2 regions of the Microbacterium sp. M3 genome follow, and region 2 is predicted to be linked to the other one. Evidence: predicted binding sites of a transcription regulator. Region 2 holds the regulator's gene; the other holds the start of a gene.
What was found. The regulator HrcA, encoded in region 2, represses chaperone genes, less so after heat shock. The targets are predictions, from matches to a motif close to TTNGCACTCGNNNNNNNCGAGTGCNAA.
Positions count from the first base shown of each region.

Region 1: R8Z57_RS03825 (Hsp20/alpha crystallin family protein) is a predicted target of HrcA. The motif match lies at 1,577-1,603, and genes of this name have one in related genera.

Region 1 is NZ_JAWTZT010000001.1:830,500-834,910, reverse strand. It holds gene R8Z57_RS03830 (L-serine ammonia-lyase, iron-sulfur-dependent, subunit alpha) at 1-1,540, shown strand, start outside; gene R8Z57_RS03825 (Hsp20/alpha crystallin family protein) at 1,658-2,113, shown strand; gene R8Z57_RS03820 (thymidine kinase) at 2,176-2,766, opposite strand; gene R8Z57_RS03815 (ABC transporter ATP-binding protein) at 2,849-3,649, shown strand; gene R8Z57_RS03810 (ABC transporter permease) at 3,646-4,380, shown strand; gene R8Z57_RS03805 (MarR family winged helix-turn-helix transcriptional regulator) at 4,387-4,411, opposite strand, start outside.
Region 2 is NZ_JAWTZT010000002.1:572,647-577,057, forward strand. It holds gene R8Z57_RS08005 (HIT domain-containing protein) at 1-303, opposite strand, end outside; gene R8Z57_RS08010 (16S rRNA (uracil(1498)-N(3))-methyltransferase) at 388-1,125, opposite strand; gene dnaJ (molecular chaperone DnaJ) at 1,129-2,241, opposite strand; gene hrcA (heat-inducible transcriptional repressor HrcA) at 2,291-3,337, opposite strand; gene hemW (radical SAM family heme chaperone HemW) at 3,484-4,411, opposite strand, start outside.

The DNA.
Region 1 (4,411 bases), on a different contig from region 2:
ACCCTCGAGCTCCCACACGGTCGGCCCCATGCGGGCCGCCCTCGACTTCGTCGTCCGGCTGCGCGAGAGCGGCGTGCTCGAGCGCGTGGGCCGCGTCACCTGCACGCTCTACGGCTCGCTCGGCGCCACGGGCATCGGCCACGGCACCCCCGACGCCGTCGTCGCGGGGCTGCGGGGTCTCGAGCCCGAGACGGTGGATCCGGATGCCGTGCGCGCGGCGTGGAGCGGCTGGCCCGACGGTGCGCGGCTCGACCTGGCCGACGTCCACGCGGTGCCCTTCGAGCGCGGCGACGTCGTCTTCGCACCGCGCACCCGGCTGCCGGGGCACCCGAACGCGATGACCCTCGAGGCCTGGGCCACCGCGGTCGACGGGCCGGCGCGTGCGCTCGCCCCGACCGGGATCCGCGCCACCGGACCGGCGGCGGCGACCCCCGAACCCCTTCCGACGTCGGATGCCGGCCTGCTGGTCCGCGAGACGTACTACTCCGTCGGCGGCGGCTTCATACGGCGCGAGGGCGAGCCGCCCCAGGTGCGTGCGCACGCCTACCCGCTGGACTTCTCCAGCGCCGAGGAGCTGCTCGCCCTCTGCGACGAGCGCGGTCTGACGATCGCCGAAGCGGCTCGGCTCAACGAGACGGCGCTGCGGGACGAGGAGCAGGTCGCCGAGGGGCTCGACGCGATCTGGAACGCCATGGCCGCGTGCGTCGAAGCGGGGCTGGAATCCGACGGCGTGCTCCCGGGCATGCTCGGGGTCAAGCGCCGCGCGGCCTCGATCCGCGCGCAGCTCGAGACCGCGGAGGCCGACGGCCGCCGTGAGCTGCCGGGGGAGTGGCTGGGGGCGTTCGCGCTCGCCGTCAACGAGGAGAACGCGGCCGGCGGACGGGTCGTGACCGCCCCCACCAACGGCGCCGCCGGCATCGTGCCGGCCGTCGCCATGTACTGGTGGCGGTTCCTCGCCGACTCCGGCCTGGGCGCCGGCAACGCCGTGACGCCGTACGGCGAGCTGGTCGGCAGCGCGCTGCTGGGGTACCACGGCCACGCGGTCGCGCCGGATGAGGCGGCGGCCTGGGACGAGGCCACGGTGGCAGAGGCGAACCGGCGGCGCGGCATCCGTCGCTTCCTGCTCACGGCGACCGCGCTGGGCTCGCTGTTCAAGGCCAACGCCTCCATCTCTGGCGCCGAGGGCGGCTGCCAGGCCGAGGTCGGGTCGGCGTGCGCGATGGCGGCCGGCGGCCTCACCGCCGTCATGGGCGGCACGAACCGCCAGATCGAGAACGCGGCCGAGATCGCGATGGAGCACCACCTCGGCCTCACGTGCGACCCGGTCGGGGGTCTCGTGCAGATCCCCTGCATCGAGCGCAACGCGATCGCCGCGTCGACGGCGGTGACGGCGGCACGGCTGGCGCTCCGTGGCGACGGGTCGCACTACGTGTCGCTGGACGCGGTCGTCGAGACGATGCGGCAGACCGGCATCGACATGTCGCACAAGTACAAGGAGACGAGCGAGGGCGGCCTCGCGGTGAACGTCATCGAGTGCTGACAGTGCCGTGTTCGTTCAGAGCGAACGCTCGGGCACTTAGCACTCTCGAGGGTCGAGTGCTAATCTGTTCGCAGTTGAGTCGAGTCGACTCAACTCCATGACAGAGAGGAGATTCCCATGGCCACCTACGACCCGTTCCGTGACCTCGACCGCCTCGCGTCGGGTCTCTTCGACACGCGCCGCGGCCCGCGCCGCATGCCGATGGACCTCTACCGCGACGGCGACCACTACGTACTGACCGCCGACCTGCCCGGCATCGACCCGGGCTCGGTCGACATCGACGTCGACGGCCAGCTGCTCACGATCCGCGCCGAGCGCACGCTCCACAGCGGCGACGACGTGAAGTGGATCACCCGCGAGCGCGAGGCCGCGAGCTTCCTGCGCCAGCTCAACCTCGGCCAGGGCATCGACACCGACCGCATCTCGGCGAGCTACAGCAACGGGGTGCTGAGCGTGACGATCCCGGTGAGCGAGAAGGCGAAGCCGCGCAAGATCGAGGTCACCGCCGAGGGCGGCGCCCCGACCATCAAGGCGCACGAGTCGACCGACGCGCCGCAGCCGATCGAGCAGTAGGCGATCGACCCCGCATCGACGGATGCCTCGTCCCCAAGCCCCGGGGCGAGGCATCCGTCATCTCAGGCCGAGGCCGTCACGGCGCCGGTGAAGTGACGCCGGCAGCGTGCCTGGTACGACTCGATCCCGCCGATCTGGGCACTCGTCGGGGTGAGCGGATCCCCGCCGTCGGCGGCCGACACGCGCTGGTGGAACGCCGCGTCCTCGCCGCACACCGCGCAGACGGCGGTGAGCTTGACGACGTCCTCGGCGAGCGCCATCAGAGCCGGCAGCGGCTCGAAGGGCCGGCCGTCGAACGTCACGCACAGGCCCGAGGCGACGACCGTGACGCCCTCGCCGGTCAGGGCGTTCACCGCCGCGACGAGCGGCGGGCCGAAGAACTGCGCCTCGTCGATCGCCACGAGGTCGAGGTCGCGTCCGCGGACCGCGGCGAGCAGGGCGTCCGCGTCGGAAACCGTGCGCGACGGGATGCTGAGCCCGGAGTGCGAGCTGACCTGCCCCTCGCCGCGGCGGTCGTCGAGCGCGTGGCCCACCACCTCTACCGCCAGGCCGGCGATGCGCGCCCGGCGCACGCGACGCAGCAGCTCCTCGGACTTGCCGGCGAACATCGGACCGGCGACGACCTGCAGCCTCGCCTGGGTGCGCGTGTGCATGGGGCACAGACTACGTCCGCCCCACCCGGGCGCGCGCGAGCGGGGGTGGCGCCGCGCGGTGGCGGGGAGCACTATTCATCACGTGAGCAACGAACACGCCGGCGGCGCCGTCACGGTGCGCGGTCTGCACGTGCGCCGCGGCAGCACCGAGGTCTTCCGCGGGCTGGATCTCGACATCCCGCACGGGCAGATCACCGGGCTGCTCGGCCCGTCGGGGTGCGGCAAGACCACGCTCATGCGTGCGATCGTCGGGGTGCAGAAGGTGGCCGGCGGCACCGTCACCGCGCTCGGCGAACCCGCCGGCGCTCCCGGCCTGCGACACCGTGTCGCCTACGACACCCAGGCGGCGTCGGTGTACGGAGACCTCACCATCCGGCAGAACCTGCGCTACTTCGCACGGCTGGTCGACGCGCCGCGGACCGACGTCGACCGGGTCATCGAGCAGGTGGGACTCGGCGATCAGCGCGACCAGACCATCGACTCGCTCAGCGGCGGACAGGAGAGCCGCGTCTCGCTGGCGGTCGCGATGCTGGGGACCCCCGAGCTGCTGGTGCTCGACGAGCCGACGGTGGGCCTCGACCCGCTGCTGCGCAATGAGCTGTGGGGCGTCTTCCGCGGACTCGCCGAGACGGGGGTCACCCTCATCGTCTCGAGCCACGTCATGGACGAGGCGCTCCGCTGCGACCGGCTCCTGCTCATGCGGTCGGGGCGCATCGTCGCCGACACGACCCCCGACGGGCTCCTCGCCGACACCGGGACGACGGATCCGGATGCCGCGTTCCTCGCTCTGATCGAGCGTGACGCGCACGCCGCGACCGAGGGGGCGGCATCCGATCATCCGCTCACGCGTCGCGAGGCGCGCGAGGAGCGGAGGGGATCGTGAACGGCGTGCGCACGTTCGCCACGGCGGGGCGGGTGCTGCGGCAGCTGAGCCACGACCCTCGATCGATCGCCCTCATGCTCGTCGCGCCCAGTCTGCTGGTGGGGCTGTTCGCCTGGCTGTTCAGCGACCAGGAGGGCGTGTTCGACCAGTTCGGCGGGCCGATCCTCGGGCTGTTCCCCTTCATCGTGATGTTCCTCATCACCTCGATCACGACGCTCCGCGAGCGCCGATCCGGGACGCTCGAGCGGCTCATGACCACGCCGATCGCCAAGGCCGACTTCATCCTCGGCTACGGACTGGCGTTCGGGCTGATGGCGACGCTGCAGGCGGTCATCACGGTCACCTTCGCGGTATGGGTGTGCCGCCTCGAGGTCGAAGGGCCGCTGTGGCAGCTGGGGCTCGTGGCGGTGGTGGACGCGATCCTCGGCACCGCACTCGGGCTGCTGGCGAGCGCCTTCGCGCGCACCGAGTTCCAGGCGGTGCAGTTCATGCCGCTCATCGTGTTCCCGCAGATCATCCTCGGCGGCCTCTTCATGCCCCGGGAGGACATGCCCGAGGCGCTGTACCAGATCTCGAAGGTGCTGCCGCTGAGCTACGCCATCGACACGATCAATGCCGTGACCGCCGGCGACGAGGGATGGGACGTATTCGGCCCGCTGCTGGTCGTGGTGGCGTTCGCCGTCGGGTCACTCATCCTCGCCTCGCTCACGCTGCGCCGCCGGACCCCGTAGAGCTGGTCAGCAGCCGGGCTGCTTCTTCCGC
Region 2 (4,411 bases):
GGCGTGCACGTGGAAGACGGTCTGACCCGCGTTCGGGCCGGTGTTGAACACGAGACGGAAATCGCCGTCGCCGTGCTCGGCGGCCAGCGTGTTGGCGAGGCCCACGAGCTCTGCCATGAGCTCCGGGTCGCCGGCCGCCAGCTCCACGACGTTGCGGTACTCCTCGGTCTTCGGGATCACGAGGAGGTGCACCGGCGCCTGCGGCGCGATGTCGCGGATCGCGAACGCGTTCTCGGTCTCCGCGAGGATCTCGGACGGGATCTCCCCGTTGCGGATACGCGTGAAGATCGAGGGTTCGCTCATGCGGGCAAGTCTACCGACGGGTCCGTGCGCCGGGCCCGGCACTCGCGACGCGCGCGGGGTCGGTCGCCGCGGACGGGATTCCCGTCACCACCGCCCGAGTGCCGTGCTGACCACGGCCAGAGCGGCGGGGCCGGCGGTCGACGTGCGCAGCACGGTGTCGCCGAGCCGTACCTGCCGTGCGCCCGCCTCGCCGAGCAGAGCCAGCTCCTCGGGCGCGATGCCGCCCTCGGGACCGACGACGAGCACGATGTCCCGCGGATCGGCCGGGTCCAGCGTCAGGGCGCTCAGCGGCTCGCTCGCCGCCGGCTCCAGGACGAGGACGACGGATGCCGCAGCCCGGCGCACCAGGCCGGCCGTCGTGGTGAGCTCGGCCACCTCGGGGAGGAAGGCGCGGTGCGCCTGCTTCGCAGCCTCCCGTGCGATCGACGCCCATCGCGCCCGCCCCTTGGCGGCTTTGGCCGCGTCCCACCGCGACACGCTGCGTGCCGACTGCCAGGGGACGATCTCGTCGACACCCAGCTCGGTCGCGGTCTGGACGGCCAGCTCGTCGCGATCACCCTTGGCGAGCGCCTGCACCAGAACGATCCGGGGCGCGGGAGGCGGGGCATCCGTCCGCTCCCGGATGCGCACGACGACCTCGCGCGGCGCCACCGACTCCACCTCGCCGGTGAGCCAGGCGCCCGCACCGTCGCCGACGGTGACTTCCTCCCCCACGCGCACCCGGCGCACGGTCGCGGCGTGGTGGGCCTCGGCGCCCGTCAGGGTGACGGCGTCGCCCTCGATCGCGTGGACGGGTTCTTCGAGGAGGAAGTGCAGCGGCACGGGTCAGCCGTTCCGGAACCGGTCGCGGAGCTTCGCGAACAGGCCCTGGTGGAATTCCGCCAGCCGGGGCGCCGGCGCCTTCGTGCGCTTCGCGAACTCCTCGATGAGGGCGCGCTGCTTGTGATCCAGGCGCGTCGGCGTGACGACGTGCACGCCGACGCGCAGGTCGCCGCGCTGCGAGCCGCGGAGGGGCGTGATGCCGCGGCCCTTGATCGTGAGCACGTCACCGGCCTGCACGCCCGGGCGCACCTCGAGCTCGACGGGACCGTCGAGCGACTCGATCGTGGTCGTCGCACCGAGGATCGCGTCGGGCATCGAGACCTCGAGGGTCGCCAGAAGGTCGTCGCCTTCGCGGCTGAACACCTCGTGGGGCGACACCGTGACCTCGATGTACAGGTCGCCGTTGGGGCCGCCGGCCGGGCCCACCTCGCCGGAGCCGGGCAGCTGCAGGCGCAGGCCGGTCTCGACGCCGGCGGGGATGTCGAGCGACACCGTCCGCCGGGCGCGGACGCGGCCCTGACCCTGGCACGTCGCGCACGGGTACGGGATCGTGGTGCCGTAGCCCTGGCAGACGTTGCAGGGCTGCGACGTGACGACGTTGCCGAGCAGGCTGCGGACCTGGCGCTGGACGTTGCCGGTGCCGTGACAGATCTCGCACGTCACCGGGCCGGTGCCGGGCTGACAGCAAGACCCCTGACAGGTCTCGCACAGCACCGCCGTGTCGACGTCGATGTCGCGGTGCGTGCCGAACACGACGTCGCCGAGCTCGAGCGTCACGCGGACGAGGGCGTCCTGACCCCGCTCGCGCCGCGAGCGGGGCCGTCCACCGCGCGAACCGCCGGCTGCGCCGAAGAACGTCTCGAAGATGTCGTTGAAGCCGCCGAAGCCGCCGGCCCCGCCGAACGGCGACTCGCCGCCGCCCATGTCGTAGCGGGCGCGCTGCTCGGGATCGCTCAGCACGTCGTACGCGTGCGTCACGAGCTTGAACCGCTCGGAGGCGTCCTCACCCGGGTTGACGTCCGGGTGCAGCTGCCGGGCCAGGCGCCGGTACGCCTTCTTGATCTCGTCGGGGGTGGCGTCGCGTGCGACGCCGAGGACCTCGTAATGGTCAGCCACTTTCGCCTTCCTGCCGCGGCGGGCCGCGGGATCGTAGATGCGCGTCCGCTCAGCGGGAGCTGTCGTCCTGCTCGAGCATGCGCGTGAGATAACGCGCGACGGCTCGCACCGCCGCGAGGTTCGTGGGGTAGTCCATGCGGGTCGGACCGAGCACGCCGACGCGGGCCAGTGATCCGGTGCCGTCGTAGTCGCTCGCCACGACCGAGGCTTCACCGAGTCCGAACGCGTCGTTCTCCCGGCCGATGCTGGCCGAGAGCCCCTGCTCGTCAGCGACCATCTCGCCCATCAGCCGCAGCAGCGTGACCTGCTCCTCGATCGCCTCGAGGAGCGGGTAGATGCTTCCGCGGAAGTCCGCCTCGCGACGCGCGAGGTTCGCGCTGCCGGCCATGACCAGCTTGTCCTGGCGGAACTCCTCCAGCTCCTCGGCAACGGCACGGACGATCTCATCGGTGGCGCGCTCGTGGGCGGGCGCGGGGGTCTGGGCGGCGGGTGCGTCGAGCCGGTCGGCGATGCGCTGCAGCCCCTCTCGCACCGGTCGGCCGACGAGGACGGTGCCGAGCTCGGCGCGGATGCGTGCGAGGTCGGCGTCGTCGAATTCCTCGCCCACGAACGTCAAGCGCTGCGACACGCGCCCGGTGTCGGTGACGACGATCACGAGCATCCGCCCGCCGCCGAGCTGCACGAGCTCGACGTGCGTGACCGTCGCGCGCGCGAACGAGGGGTACTGGACGATGGCGACCTGGCCGGTGAGCTGGGTCAGTGCCCGGACGGTGCGCACCAGCACGTCGTCGAGATCTCCCGGGCCCTCCAGGAACGACGCGATCGCCGCGCGCTGAGCCGGCGACAGCGGGCGCAGCTCGGCGAGGTGATCGACGAAGACCCGGTAGCCCTTGTCGGTGGGGATGCGCCCCGAGGAGGTGTGCGGCGCGGCGATGAGCTCCTCGTCCTCCAGGAGCGCCATGTCGTTGCGGATCGTCGCCGCAGAAACGCCGAACGCGTGCCGCTCGACGATCGCCTTGCTGCCGACCGGCTCACGCGTGTCGACGTAATCCTGGACGATCGCCCGCAGCACCTGCAGTCCCCGCTCGCTGACCATCCCGCCTCCTCACGCTGCGTGGCATCTGGCGCCGTCTGGCACTCGCATGACTGGAGTGCCAATTCTATCCGATGGCTCCGTCAGGATCGCCGAACGGCCACGCGGCTCGCCGTGTCGCGGCAGGCCGCGGCCGCAGCCGCCGGCGCTCAGTCGGTGAGGGCGCGGACCACGGCGTCGGCCAGCAGCCGGCCCCGCAGCGTGAGGACGACCCGGCCGCGCACGGCCGCGGGACCGTCGATCAGCCCGTCGGCGATGAGCGCCGCCACCGCGCGGCGGCCGTCGGGGTGCAGTTCGGCGATCGGCAGGCCCTCGCGGATGCGCGAACGCAGCAGCACGCTCTCGAGCGCCCGGGCCGCGGCATCCGGGATCTCCCGTCCGGCAGCCGGCGACTCGCCGCTCGCGAGCCGCTGTGCGTACGCGGCGGGGTGCTTGACGTTCCAGAAGCGCACACCGCCGACGTGACTGTGGGCACCCGGCCCGAAGCCCCACCAGTCGGTCCCCGTCCAGTACGCGAGGTTGTGGCGGGAGCGGTGCATCTCTCCTCGAGACCAGTTCGAGACCTCGTACCACTCGAAGCCCGCGGCGGCGAGGAGCTCGTCGGCGAGCTCGTACATGTCGGCCTGCAGGTCGTCGTCGGGCGCGGCGACCTCGCCCCGGCGGATCTGGCGCGCGAGCTTCGTGCCGTCCTCGATGATGAGCGCGTAGGCCGAGACGTGGTCGGAGTCCAGTTCCAAGGCCGCATCGAGCGACGCGCGCCAGTCCGAGAGCGATTCGCCGGGCGCGCCGTAGATGAGGTCGACGCTGACGTCGAGTCCGGCGGCGCGTGCCGCCGCGACGGCGGTGCGGACATTGTCGGGATCGTGGGTGCGGTCGAGGGCGGCGAGCACGTGCGGGACGGCCGACTGCATGCCGATGGACAGCCGGGTGACACCGGATGCCGCGAGCTCGGCCGCGACGGCGGGCGTCACAGTGTCGGGGTTGGCCTCGACCGTGATCTCGGCGCCCTCGCTGACTCCGAACGTCTCGCGGACCCCGTCGAGCATGCGGCCGAGATCGCCGGGCGGCAGGAGCGTC